DNA from 3 places in the Neobacillus solisequens genome. Region 2 is predicted to be linked to each of the others. Evidence: riboswitches for the same ligand, from Rfam matches in the RefSeq annotation. Region 2 holds a riboswitch; each other region holds the start of a gene.
The links. A riboswitch is a leader RNA that binds a small molecule or an ion and turns the genes downstream of it on or off. The one in region 2 is predicted to bind S-adenosylmethionine.
Positions count from the first base shown of each region.

Region 1: it holds a riboswitch for S-adenosylmethionine, as region 2 does, so the genes downstream of both, ACI3K6_RS11655 (homoserine dehydrogenase) here and metK (methionine adenosyltransferase) in region 2, are expected to answer to the same signal.
Region 3: it holds a riboswitch for S-adenosylmethionine, as region 2 does, so the genes downstream of both, ACI3K6_RS10365 (methionine ABC transporter ATP-binding protein) here and metK (methionine adenosyltransferase) in region 2, are expected to answer to the same signal.

Region 1 covers NZ_JBKFGJ010000011.1:25,699-30,593, reverse strand. Annotated here, with positions in the region: gene ACI3K6_RS11665 (argininosuccinate synthase) at 41-1,252, shown strand; gene argH (argininosuccinate lyase) at 1,314-2,690, shown strand; SAM riboswitch class I at 3,119-3,228, shown strand; gene ACI3K6_RS11655 (homoserine dehydrogenase) at 3,551-4,777, shown strand.
Region 2 covers NZ_JBKFGJ010000019.1:130,590-135,484, reverse strand. Annotated here, with positions in the region: gene pckA (phosphoenolpyruvate carboxykinase (ATP)) at 1-851, opposite strand, end outside; SAM riboswitch class I at 1,086-1,222, shown strand; gene metK (methionine adenosyltransferase) at 1,483-2,685, shown strand; gene asnB (asparagine synthase (glutamine-hydrolyzing)) at 2,914-4,818, shown strand; gene ACI3K6_RS18305 (gamma carbonic anhydrase) at 4,862-4,895, opposite strand, start outside.
Region 3 covers NZ_JBKFGJ010000009.1:228,494-233,388, forward strand. Annotated here, with positions in the region: gene ACI3K6_RS10360 (O-acetylhomoserine aminocarboxypropyltransferase/cysteine synthase family protein) at 1-1,031, shown strand, start outside; SAM riboswitch class I at 1,156-1,261, shown strand; gene ACI3K6_RS10365 (methionine ABC transporter ATP-binding protein) at 1,387-2,412, shown strand; gene ACI3K6_RS10370 (methionine ABC transporter permease) at 2,405-3,073, shown strand; gene ACI3K6_RS10375 (MetQ/NlpA family ABC transporter substrate-binding protein) at 3,097-3,921, shown strand; gene sufC (Fe-S cluster assembly ATPase SufC) at 4,295-4,895, shown strand, end outside.

The sequences.
Region 1 (4,895 bases), on a different contig from region 2:
AATGTATTTTAATTCATTTCTAGTAATAAGGAGCGTTATCATGACAAAGGAAAAAATTGTATTAGCCTACTCAGGCGGTTTAGATACTTCTGTTTCAGTTAAATGGATTCAAGAAAAATATGGCTATGATGTTATCGCGTTAGGACTTGATGTCGGCGAAGGCAAAGATTTAGAAGCGATCAAGAACAAGGCGTTAAATGTAGGCGCCGTTAAAGCCTATATTGTGGATGCCAAAGAATTGTTGGCGAAGGAATATATTTTACCAGCTTTAAAGGCTAATTGTTTATACGAAGGAAAATATCCATTATCCTCTGCGCTTTCCCGCCCACTTATTTCAAAACTACTCGTGGAGGTAGCGGAAAAAGAAGGAGCCCAGGCAGTTGCGCATGGCTGTACGGGTAAAGGAAATGACCAGGTGCGCTTTGAAGTCTCTGTTCAAGCGTTAAATCCAAAACTTAAAGTGGTAGCTCCTGTTCGTGAGTGGGGCATGACACGTGATGAGGAAATTAAATACGCCCAAAAGAATGGGATTCCAATTCCGGTTGATTTAGACAATCCATTCTCCATTGATGCAAATATTTGGGGACGTGCCTGTGAGGCAGGTGTGCTGGAAAACCCTTGGGCAGAGCCACCTGAAGCTGCATTTGATTGGACCAATCCAATTGAATTAACACCAGATGCACCTGAATATCTTGAGATTGAATTCGAACAAGGCGTGCCAGTGGCCTTAAATGGTGAAAAGCTCCCTCTTGTTCAATTAATTGAAACGTTAAACGAACTTGGCGGCAAGCATGGTGTCGGCCGTATTGACCATATCGAAAATAGATTAGTAGGAATTAAATCCCGTGAAGTCTATGAAAATCCAGCTGCCCTTATTTTAATTAATGCCCACAAGGAATTAGAATTTTTAACTTTGCCTCGCGAAGTCACTCAATTCAAAACCCAGGTGGAGCAGCAAATGGCAAAAATCATTTATGAAGGCCTTTGGTTTTCTCCATTAAAGGCTGCTCTTGATGCCTTTATTGAGGAAACACAAAAGGTAGTATCTGGTACAATTCGTGTTAAGCTTCATAAAGGGAATCATACTGTTGTCGGCCGTCAATCCGTCCACAGTTTATATAATGAGGAACTGGCGACTTATACAAAAGGTGACGCATTTGATCATAATGCGGCTGTTGGTTTTATCAAATTATGGGGTCTGCCAACCAAAGTGTATGCTGAGGTAAATAATAAAGAATCTATTTTAAAATAAAGTCGGAGTGCCCTCGAAAATTGATTCGAGGGCAGTCTTCTTAGTATTAGGAGGAGTAATCATGTCTAAGCTATGGGGCGGACGCTTTACCAAAGAAACGAACAAGCTCGTCGAAGAATTCACTGCTTCGATATCCTTTGACCAGAAGCTGGCCAAGGAGGATATCGCCGGAAGCCTGGCACATGTGCAAATGCTGGGCCAATGTGGTATTATCCCGTTGGACGATGTTGAAAAAATTAAGCAAGGCTTACTGTCTATTAAAGAAATGGTCGACCGTAACGAGGTTGAATTTTTGGTAGAAGATGAAGATATTCATATGAATATTGAAAAGCTATTGATAGAAAAAATTGGCCCTGTCGGTGGAAAATTGCATACTGGTCGAAGCCGGAATGATCAGGTTGCCACTGATATGCATCTGTATCTGCGCACAAAAACGCTAGAATTGATCACCTTAATGGAGGAAGTGCAGGGAGCCATTCTCAATCAGGCAAAGGAACATATCGAAACGTTGATTCCAGGCTATACACATTTGCAACGGGCGCAGCCAGTTTCATTTGCCCATCATTTAATGGCTTATTTCTGGATGTTTGAACGTGATAAAGAAAGATTGACAGATTCCTTGAAACGGATTAACTGGCTTCCGCTTGGTTCAGGGGCATTAGCAGGCACCACCTTCCCGATCGACCGAGAACTCGTTGCGGGATTACTAGGATTTGAAACGATTTATCCCAATAGCATGGATGCCGTAAGCGACCGTGACTTTATTCTGGAATTTCTGTCCATCGGCTCGATTATCATGACCCATATTTCCCGCCTGTCGGAGGAATTGGTCATTTGGTCAAGCCAAGAGTTTCAATTTGTCGAACTGGATGATTCCTTTTGTACCGGTTCAAGTATCATGCCGCAGAAAAAGAACCCGGATGTGCCAGAATTACTGCGTGGGAAAACAGGCCGTGCATATGGCAATTTGATTGGGTTATTGACGGTATTGAAAGGCTTGCCGCTAGCTTATAATAAGGATTTACAGGAAGACAAAGAGGGCATGTTTGATACGGTAGAAACACTAGAAGGCTCTTTGAAGCTGCTTGCTCCGATGATTGAAACGATGACTGTGAAAAAAGACGTGATGCGCAAAGCGATCAATAATGATTTCTCCAATGCGACCGATATCGCCGATTATTTGGTTCGCAAAGGGCTTCCGTTCCGCGACGCACATGAAGTAATTGGGAAAATTGTTTTATATGCCATTCAATCTGGCAAGTTTTTGCTGGACTTAAGCATGGAAGAATACGAACAATTTAGTCCGTTGTTTGAATCAGACATATACGAGGTTCTTGCTCCAGAGCATGTTGTAGCTGTCCGTAATAGCTTTGGCGGAACCTCGCCGTCCCAGGTACTTGAGCAAATTAAACTGGCCGAGGCGAAATTGGAAAAATAAGTTGAAAGAATGCCACCCGCTTGTGTGATGCGGGTGGTGTTTTTTTTATAATATAGCCGTTTTATCTACTTGAAATGTGAATATTATCCTAAACTCATAAGTGCATAACTTTATCGACTTGAAAACGAAGTATATCAAAGTAAAAGAAGGTCTTATCAACGAGAATTGGGCTATATCAACGCAAAAGAGGATCTTATCAACGAGAATGGGGGTCTATCAATATAAAGAAGGAAATATACGATAGGTTCATATTTTTTTAGGCGAATAACTGAAGTTCTTAACACTAAACCACAGGGGCACAAAACAGGTTCATCAATTGGAAGGAAAAGAATGGTTGATCATAAATCACTTTAATATTGACATTTCAAGTAAATTCAGATAATATTTCATTTAAATATTGGAAATTTAGTGAAAAGTCAAATACATATCTCTTATCCAGAGCGGCGGAGGGACTAGGCCCTATGAAGCCCGGCAACCTTCAAGGTATTCCTTGAAAAGGTGCTAATTCCTGCAGGTATTATTACCTGAAAGATAAGAGGAGGAACTAGCCCTCTTCTTATGAAGAGGGCTTTTCTTTTAGGCTGTGTTAAAGGTCAGTGTTGATTTTTTACACTCTGTTGATTGTAGCGGAAGATGCGAAGACTCCTCGAAAACGCTATCGCATTTCCTTCGTGCGTGGGCAGATTCAAGGAAGAAATTCAATGTCCTGTGGGAGTACGGTACTGGAGAGACCCCACAGGTGCAAACGCCGAGGAGGCTCGCCGAAACGCCCACGAACCGCTTGCATCTAGAGTGGAAATCAACAGACAAGTTTAACCGAGTCTTCTTTAAAAAAAATACGTGGAAAGGGTGAACAGAAAATGGATGTTATTAAGGTGGCGATACTAGGTTTTGGAACGGTAGGGGAAGGGGTATATCGGACAATTCAAACACATGGGGATGAGTTGCAGGCTACATTGGGAAAACGCGTAGAAGTTGCTTCCATACTCGTCCGCAATAAACAGAAGTCAAGGGATATTAGAGAAGAGGTTCTGGTAACGACAGACTTTGAAGAAATCCTGCAGTTTCCGCAGTTAGATATTGTGTTTGAAGCAATCGTTGAAAAGGAACCGACTTTCACTTATTTAAAACAAGCCATTCAAAAGGGCTGCCACATCATTACAGCCAATAAAGAAATGTTTGCCCACCACGGAGAAGAGCTGTTGAAATTAGCAGAGGAACATCACGTATCAGTTGGATTTGAAGCTACAGTGGCCGGTGGGATACCGGTGATTCAAACACTGGGTCAGTTATTAAAGATTAATCGTGTACAGTATATTCAGGGCATATTAAATGGTACATCCAATTTTATCTTAACGGAAATGCGTGAGAAAAAGCTGTCCTTCCAAGAGGCACTGACTCAAGCACAAGAAAATGGTTATGCAGAAGCAGACCCTACCAATGATGTCGAAGGCTTCGATGCCTTCTATAAAAGCATGATTCTTAGCAGAATTGCATTTGGCGAGCAGCCGAATTGGCAGGAAGTGGAACGGGAAGGGATTACTTCGATTACGAGTGAGTTAATTGAAACAGCTGAACTTGCAGGATTAAGGTTTAAACATGTTGCCAGCATTCATAAGGCGGGAGATAATCTAACTGCCATTGTAAAACCAGTTGTTGTTGGGAAAGAACATCCTTTTTACCATGTGGAAGGGGTGGAAAATGCAGTTAATGTCCATTCAGATATCGTCGGCAGGATTACATTGCAGGGCCCTGGAGCTGGAATGTTTCCTACCGCCAGTGCCATGATTGAGGATTTAGTATATGTTTGTCAAACGAACTCATCTGGACCTCGACCTGAAAAATCTGGCACTGCCACCATTTCAGATAAAAATAATGAAACGAAACAACAGTGGTTGATTCATGGTCATGTGAAAAATTATATCCACCCTTCGATTACATGGTTAGAGCAAATTAACGAGACAACTTTTATAGTTGAAGCTACAAAACGTGATGTCGATCAGTTGAATCAACAGGAACAATCCCTACGTTATTTCACCATTCTTGGAGAATATGAGCCAATAAAAAAACCAGTAAAAGTCTTATAAGCAGGAGCACCGAAATAGAAAAGGTGCTCCCGTTTAATTATCCAGGGATTTATCCACAGCAGGAGTCCTGCGAGGAGAGTGTTCCACAAGATTATCCACATTATCCACAAAAAATAGG
Region 2 (4,895 bases):
ATTTGCGGTTCTTTCTCTCTACTTAAGTTGATACATTTTGCATAGCAACCGCCTTCAATATTGAAGACCCCGTTGGATGACCAGCCATGCTCATCGTCACCAATTAGGCGGCGATTCGGATCAGCGGAAAGCGTCGTTTTCCCTGTTCCGGATAAGCCGAAGAATAAGGCAACATCCCCTTCAAGCCCCACATTTGCCGAGCAATGCATGGAAAAGATATGGTTTTCTGGCAATAAGTAATTCATGACAGAGAAAATTGATTTTTTCATTTCACCAGCATATTCTGTTCCGCCGATTAACACAATGCGCTGTTCAAATGAAATAATAATAAACGTTTCTGAATTTGTACCGTCAACTGCTGGGTCCGCTTTAAAGGAAGGGGCAGAAATCACCGTAAATTCCGAGTCATGGGTTAATAGTTCCTCTTCAGTTGGACGGATGAACAATTGATGGGCAAATAAATTATGCCATGCTAATTCATTGATGACTTGAATCGGTAACCGTGACTTTTTATCAGCACCAGCAAAGCCCTTAAACACAAAAATTTCTTTTTGCTTTAAGTATTCTATTACTTTGTGATAAAGTTTAGTAAATACCTCTTCTGAAATCGGTTGATTCAATGATCCCCAAGCGATTTTATCTTTAGTTGATGGCTCAAATACAGTAAATTTATCTTGAGGTGAACGGCCTGTATACTTTCCTGTAGAGACCGTAATTGCACCCGATGCAGTTAAGGATCCTTCGTTTCGGCTCAAAATTTTCTCGACTAACTGCGGCACGGATAATTGGACATGTGCCTGGCTTTCCTCCAGAAACTGCTTTAATTCATTTGGGACATGAACAGAATTCATTTAATGAGACCTTCCTTTATTTTAATTTTGATATTTGTAATATTAATAATAATTAGTATAACATATTTAAATAAATAGTCTATACTAATTGATAAAATTAGGTACCATTTTATAATTTTACTAAATATTTTGAATGGAAATCTAGTAAGAGATATGTATGATTTATAGAAAGTTTCTTAAAAATCCATTGACTTTATTCTTTGGTGTGTTATGATTTTGATTTGAACGGATACTCTCTTATCCCGAGCTGGTGGAGGGACAGGCCCTATGAAACCCAGCAACCTGCAGTCGATGTAAATGGAGATATTTCATCTCAAATTCGATGCAAAGGTGCTCAACCTGTTGCAAGGCTTGTCCTTGAACGATAAGAGTGAAAGGAACGCAAACTTTTGCTATTAACCTTTCCTCATTGGGAAAGGTTTTTTTATTGGGTAAAATTTGCAGCATACATAAGACTATATGACCATCTTTAGACTTTCAGCTGAGTTTTTATGTAGTTTTTCATAAAAAACTTGAGTTTATTTCATACTATAAGGGATGAGTTCCGTATCAAATCCGAGGTTACGTGTTCAGGTATGTTCATACCCGCACAATTAACTTCACTTATTTTATTAAATAGGAGGAATTCAGATTGTCAACAAAACGTCGTTTGTTTACTTCTGAATCAGTAACTGAAGGTCATCCTGATAAAATTTGTGACCAAATTTCTGATTCCATTTTAGATGCTATTCTAGCAAAGGATGCTAACGCCCGTGTTGCGGCTGAAACGTCGGTTACAACTGGTTTAGTGCTAGTTGCCGGAGAAATTACAACTTCTACTTATGTAGATATTCCAAAAATTGTCCGTGAAACGATTAAAGAGATTGGTTACAATCGTGCTAAATATGGCTTTGATTCTGAAACTTGTGCAGTATTAACTTCTATTGATGAACAGTCCCCTGATATTGCCATGGGTGTCAATCAGGCCCTGGAAGCCCGTGAAGGTCTAATGTCTGAAGAAGAAATTGAAGCAATCGGTGCCGGTGACCAAGGGTTAATGTTTGGGTTTGCCTGCAACGAAACAAAAGAGCTTATGCCGCTTCCAATTTCCCTTGCACATAAGCTTGCCCGACGTTTGGCAGAAGTTCGTAAGGAGGATATTCTTCCTTATCTTCGCCCGGATGGAAAAACTCAGGTTACAGTTGAATACGATGAAAATGATAAGCCGGTTCGAATCGATACGATCGTTATTTCCACTCAGCATCACCCGGAAATTACGCTTGAACAGATTCAACGTAATATCAAGGAACATGTCATCAATCCGGTTGTTCCAAAAGAATTAATTGATGAAAACACGAAGTACTTTATTAACCCTACAGGACGCTTTGTTATCGGTGGACCTCAAGGGGATGCTGGTTTAACAGGCCGTAAAATTATAGTAGATACTTATGGAGGATATGCTCGCCATGGCGGTGGTGCTTTCTCCGGAAAAGATCCTACAAAGGTTGACCGTTCCGCAGCTTATGCTGCACGCTATGTTGCGAAGAATATTGTTGCAGCAGGTCTGGCTGAAAAATGTGAAGTTCAGCTTGCTTATGCCATTGGTGTGGCTCGTCCAGTATCAATTTCGATTGATACGTTTGGTACCGGCAAAGTGAACGAGGATATATTAGTAGATCTAGTCAACGCGAACTTCGACCTTCGCCCTGCTGGCATCATTAAAATGTTAGATTTACGTCGCCCGATATATAAACAAACAGCTGCCTACGGACACTTTGGCCGTGCAGATGTAGATCTTCCATGGGAGCGTACAGATAAAGCGGAAGCATTACGAGAGCAAGCAGGAAATCGATAATGATGGATGGGAGTTACCTAAACGGTGTAACTCCCATTTTGTATTTGGTTTTTTTTTGTTCAGTGATTCCTAGGGCCTGAATAGAATGTTTAAATAGGTCTTTAGAAGGCAAAAAATGAGAATATCCATAAATTCCTTTTGTTCACAGTGCCATTTTAATAAAAAAGTGGTAGTATTAGATGGTATGTTTTAAATGGATTTTTAGAAAAATGGAGTAGGTGGTACATAATGTGTGGTTTTATTGGTTGTGTACACGACAAACCGCAAAATTACAGTGACGAGCAAAAACAATTATTTACAAATATGAATGATATTATTACGCACCGGGGCCCGGATGATGATGGCTTTTTTTATGATGAACATATTCAATTTGGGTTCCGCCGTTTAAGTATCATTGACATAGAATCCGGTCATCAGCCGCTAACCTATGAGAATGAGCGTTATTGGATTATTTTTAATGGCGAGATTTATAACTATGTAGAGTTGCGTGAGGAATTGCTTAAAGAGGGCTTAACCTTCTCCACAAGCTCCGATACAGAAGTGATCATAGCGTTATACAGCCATTTAAAAGAAAAAGCAGTGGAAAAGCTGCGCGGTATGTTCGGTTTTGTCATTTGGGATAAACAGGAGCAAACCCTTTACGGTGCCAGAGATCCGTTTGGAATTAAACCTTTCTTTTATATGGAGGATGGAGAAAGAACTTTCTTTGGCTCTGAGAAAAAAAGTATTTTACTGGCACTTGAAAATGATGTTTTAAACTATGATGCCTTACAGCACTATTTAACTTATCAATTTGTCCCTGAGCCTGATACCTTATCTGAAGGTATTAGAAAGCTTGAGCCTGGCCATTATTTTACGAAAAAAATTGGCGAGCCTATGAAGATGAACAGATATTGGAAAGCACACTTTAAGCCTGTGGACAAAGCGGAAGCAGATTTTATAAAAGAAATTCGTGACGTCATGTTTGATTCTGTGAAAATGCATATGCGCAGCGATGTGCCAGTTGGTTCATTCCTTTCAGGCGGGATTGATTCTTCGATTATAGCTTCTATCGCCAAGGAGTTTCATCCAGCGATTAAGACATTTTCAGTCGGATTTGAGCACAATGGTTTCAGTGAAATTGATGTCGCAAAGGAGACCGCTGAAAAGCTTGGTGTAGAAAACATTAGCTATGTGATTTCACCGCAAGAATACATGAATGAGATTCCAAAAATCATGTGGCATATGGATGACCCATTAGCAGATCCGGCTTGTGTTCCATTATATTTCGTTGCACGTGAAGCAAGGAAGCATGTAACGGTTGTCCTTTCCGGAGAAGGTGCAGATGAGTTGTTTGGCGGTTATAATATTTATCGCGAGCCGCAATCTCTAGAAGTGTTCAATAAAATTCCTCGCATCGGCAAAGTACTCTTAAAGGGAATTGCCAATATGATGCCTGAAGGAACAAAAGGAAAAAGCTTTATCGAGCGTGGTGTAACTCCAATGGAGGAACGATACATTGGGAACGCCAAAATGTTTACAGAAGAGGAAAAGCGCGACTTGTTAAACGTTTATCGTGAAGGCTTGAAATATACGGATATCACTAAACCGCTTTATGTTGAATCTAATGGGTACGATCCGGTTGACCGGATGCAATATATTGATATCCATACTTGGATGCGCGGCGACATTTTGCTGAAGGCTGATAAAATGACGATGGCTCATTCATTGGAGCTTCGTGTACCTTTCCTTGATAAAGCTGTGTTTGAGGTAGCATCGAAAATTCCAACCAGTTTGAAAACAGCAAATGGAACCACTAAGTATGTGTTGCGCAAAGCCGCAGAAGGCATTGTACCGGACCATGTCCTGAACCGGAAGAAACTTGGTTTCCCTGTACCAATTCGCCATTGGTTGAAGGCAGAAATGAATGAGTGGGCTAAAAATATCATTCGGGAAAGTCAGACTGATCATTTACTTAATAAAGCCTATTTATTAAAGCTTCTTGATGACCATTGTCTAGATAAAGCTGATAACAGCCGGAAAATCTGGACTGTGCTGATGTTTATGGTTTGGCATCAAATATATGTTGAAAATGTCTATTCCTTTCAACTGGAAAAAGATCTAAATAAAGTTCGTGAAACAGTACAACACTAAAAAAGTAAGCACCCAGAAATTTTTGGGTGCTTTTTATATATCCTTATTTATCGGAATTTTTTTGTTGGCAGGACTTA
Region 3 (4,895 bases), on a different contig from region 2:
CCATTTTAAACATCGCCGAAGCTGGTGATGAAATTGTTTCTGCTTCAACACTGTACGGCGGCACCTTTAATTTATTCGCCGTGACTCTTCCGAAATACGGAATTAAGGTAAAGTTTGTTGACCCTGCAGATCCAGAAAACTTCCGTGCGGCTATTACTGAAAAAACGAAGGCTGTCTTTGCTGAAACCATCGGTAATCCAAGCTTAACTATTTTGGACATTGAAAAAGTAGCGGAAATTGCTCATCAAGCAGGGATTCCGCTAATCATTGATAATACCTTTGCTACTCCATATTTGTGCCGTCCGATTGAACATGGTGCAGATATTGTCATTCATTCAGCCACTAAATGGTTGCTTGGGAATGGCACAACTTTAGGGGGTGTCATTGTCGATGGAGGAAAGTTTGATTGGAATTCACGGAAATTCCCTGGTTTTACGACTCCGGATCCAAGCTATCATGACCTGGTCTATGCAGAAGCACTTGGACCTGTTGCGTATATTGTTAAGGCACGTGTTCAATTGCTGCGCGACCTAGGGCCAGCGTTAAGTCCGCAAAACGCCTTCCAGTTTACACTTGGATTGGAGACACTTCATGTGCGAATGAAGGAACATGTGGCCAATACCCAAAAGGTTGTGGAGTATTTAGAAAATCATCCTGCTGTTGAGTGGGTTTCTTATCCTGGGCATCCATCCCATCCTGACTATGAATTAGCAAAAAAATACCTGCCTAAAGGTGCCGGTTCTGTAGTTATTTTTGGTATTAAGGGTGGACGTGAAGCAGGGGCCAAATTAATAAATGCGATTACTTTATGGGCTCATGTGGCCAATGTGGGAGATGCGAAGAGTTTGATTATTCACCCGGCCAGCACCACGCACCAGCAACTTGATGAAGAGGGTTTGAAAGCATCAGGAGTTTCAGAGGATTTAATTCGACTGTCTATAGGGATCGAAAATGCCGAGGACTTAATTGAAGATCTTGAGGATGCCATTGAGGTGGCAACAGGTCTAACTTCATTAAAAACGAAGGCTTAGTCGAATTTTTCCGAAAATGAAGAAATTTTATTGACACTGCTTTTTATCCATGATACGATAACTTTCGTAATATATTTTTTACGTAAACGAACTAAAGTATTAATTGAATATAGGATTGTTTAAGCTCTTATCAAGAGAGGCTGAGGGATGTGCCCTATGAAGCCCGGCAACCGTCAATTTTATTGAAATGGTGCCAATTCACACAAAGCGAATGCTTTGAGAGATGGGAGAAAGGATTGATTTATAATGCCTTTCTGCCCTTGCAGAAAGGCTTTTATTTTTTTAAAATAGTATCCTTTTAACGAAAAATTCAAACCCTATATTTACGTATTCTGGATATGAAGCAGGTGAGGCAATGATATCAATTAAAAATGTTCGAAAAATTTTCCCTTCGAAACAGGGGCAGCTCAAAGCAGTTGATGAGGTCAATCTGGATATTAAAAAGGGAGAAATTTTCGGAGTCATTGGATATAGTGGCGCAGGTAAAAGTACCTTGATTCGAATGCTTAATGGCCTTGAGCTACCGACTGAAGGCAGTGTAACGGTCGCCGGAAGAGAAATTTCCAAAATTAAAGGCAGTGAGCTTCGCAAGGCCCGCCAGGAAATCAGCATGATCTTCCAGCATTTTAACTTATTATGGTCAAGGACTGTAAGCGAAAATATTGCGTTCCCGCTAGAAATTGCCGGAGTCAAAGGGGCAGAAAGACAAAAGCGGGTAAATGAATTGATTAAATTAGTTGGTCTTGAGGGCAGAGAAAATGCTTACCCTTCTCAACTAAGCGGCGGACAAAAACAACGGGTTGGCATTGCCAGAGCACTGGCTAATAATCCGAAAGTGCTACTGTGCGATGAAGCCACTTCAGCACTTGATCCGCAGACAACAGATTCCATTTTGGATTTGCTTGTTGATATTAATAAACAGTATGGCTTAACGATTGTGTTAATTACTCACGAAATGCACGTCATTCGCAAAATTTGTCATCGAGTGGCAGTAATGGAAAGCGGAAAAGTGGTGGAAATGGGTTCCGTTCTGGATGTGTTCAAAAATCCGCAGCAATCCATCACCAAGCGCTTTGTTAAACAAGTAACCGAACCGGGTGAAACAAAGGAAACAGCAGAGCATTTGCTCGAACACTATCAATCCGGCCGTGTTGTTCAATTAACCTTTATTGGAGAGTCTGCTGAACAGCCGGTGATCACGAATCTAATTCGTCATCACAATGTAACGGTCAACATCCTACAAGGGAAAATATCGCAAACCCAAAGTGGATCATACGGCACACTTTTCATTCATCTTGACGGAGACGAAGCCGAGGTCAACAAAGCAATTGAGTTTATTGGTTCCCAGCAGGTAGGAGTGGAGGTGATCGAGAATGCTTGATACTTGGTTCTATAACGTCGATTGGGATAGTATTTGGGTGGCAACCGAAGAGACCCTTTATATGACGGCCATTTCAGTCGTGTTTACATTCATTCTTGGTATCATTTTAGGAATTATTTTATTTTTAACCGGAAAAGGGAATCTTTGGGAAAATCGAGTGATTAATCAAATTATTGCTTCAATCGTAAATATCTTCCGTTCCATTCCGTTTATTATCCTTATTATTTTATTGCTACCATTTACCGTTTTGATCATGGGTACCATGCTTGGGGCCAATGCCGCATTACCAGCTCTAATCATCGGGGCAGCTCCCTTTTATGCAAGGATGGTAGAAATTGCTTTACGTGAAATTGATAAGGGAGTTATTGAAGCAGCAAAATCGATGGGGGCAACAAATTGGCAAATTATTTTCAAGGTGTTAATTCCTGAATCTTTGCCAGCGTTAATATCGGGAATAACAGTAACCGGAATTGCCTTAGTAGGTTATACTGCCATGGCTGGCGTCATTGGTGCAGGAGGACTTGGAAATCTTGCCTACTTACAAGGATTCCAAAGTTATAATACACAAATAATGGTGTATTCAACCGTATTTATTTTGATCATAGTTTTTATCATCCAATTTGTTGGTGATAAGATCACAAGATTAATTGATAAAAGATAAAACATAAATATCAGGAGGAAAAAATGAAAAAATTATTCGTTTTCGTATCAGCATTATTAGTTATCTTTTCACTTGCAGCCTGCGGGAAAAACAATGCTTCTGAGAGTAAAGAAACAACATTAGTAGTAGGGGCATCGCAAGTTCCCCATTCTGAAATCCTTAAAAAAGCCAAACCCCTTTTAAAGAAGAAAGGTATTGATCTTCAAGTTAAAGTTATCAATGACTATGTGACACCTAACAAAGCTTTGGCATCTGGTGATCTTGATGCAAACTTTTTCCAGCACGTCCCTTACTTAAAAGATCAAATGGCAAAAAATAAAGATTTTGATTTTGTTAATGCTGGCGGCATTCATATTGAACCAATTGGTGTATATTCTAAACGCTATAAAAAGTTATCAGAGCTTCCGAAGGGTGCAACGATTATCATGAGTAACTCTGTTGCTGACCATGGCCGCATGCTTTCCCTTCTTGACCATGAAAAATTAATCACTTTAAAACAAGGTATTGATAAAACAACTGCTAAAGTAGAAGATATTGCTAAAAATCCAAAAAATCTAAAATTCAAAACGGATGTAGAAGCTGCGATGCTGCCAAAGGTATATCAAAATGACGAAGCAGATGCAGTCCTAATCAACACAAACTATGCACTACAAGCGGGATTAAATCCAATGAAGGACGCAATTGCACTTGAGGGGAAAGAATCACCGTATGTAAACATTATTACTGTTCGTAAAGGTGATGAAAACAAAAAAGCAATCAAAACCCTTGTCGAAGTCCTTCACTCTAAAGAAATTCAAGACTTCATTCTTGAAAAATACAAAGGCGCGGTTGTTCCTGTATCTGAGTAATATATTAATAGGAAGAAATACATCTGAAAAGTCAGTGGAATCCACTGGCTTTTCTTTTTACATGAATCCAAACTGATTAGTAAAAAATAGACTGTATTGCTCCCGAGTCTATCGATTGAAAAGAAAACAACAAATAAGGTATGATTTTTATCGGGCTTGTTTTTACATAAAACAAATTAGGCTGAATTTTCAAACTATAAGTTACTTTGATTCTCATTTAGAATTAAATCAGTGAAAATATAAAATAGTTATTAACACATAAAAGTTGATAATAGATTTCATTTGTTATAAGATTGTAATGAGAATAGATTGAGAATGCAGTTATTTTCCAATAGGGTTCAAAAGATACAAAACATTTTTCGGAGGTATAAAAATGGCTGGATCAACTTTAACAATCAAAGATCTGCATGTTGCAATTGAGGGGAAAGAAATTTTAAAAGGTGTAAACCTTGAAATAAAGGGCGGAGAAATTCACGCGATCATGGGACCTAACGGAACAGGTAAATCTACTTTATCTTCCGCCATCATGGGACATCCAAAATATGAGGTAACAAGCGGCAGCATTACACTTGATGGAAAAGATGTACTTGAAATGGAAGTGGATGAGCGCGCTCGTGCGGGTCTGTTTTTAGCGATGCAATACCCAAGTGAAATTAACGGCGTAACCAACGCTGACTTTTTACGTTCTGCCATCAACAGCCGCCTTGGGGAAGGCAATGAGATTTCATTAATGAAATTCATCCGTAAAATGGATAAACAAATGGAATTTTTAGAAATGGATCTTGATATGGCACAGCGTTATCTGAACGAAGGCTTCTCTGGCGGGGAGAAAAAGCGAAATGAAATTTTACAACTAATGATGCTTGAGCCTAAAATCGCCATCCTTGACGAAATTGACTCAGGTTTAGATATCGATGCATTAAAAGTAGTTTCAAAAGGTGTCAACGAAATGCGCAGCGAAGAGTTTGGCTGCT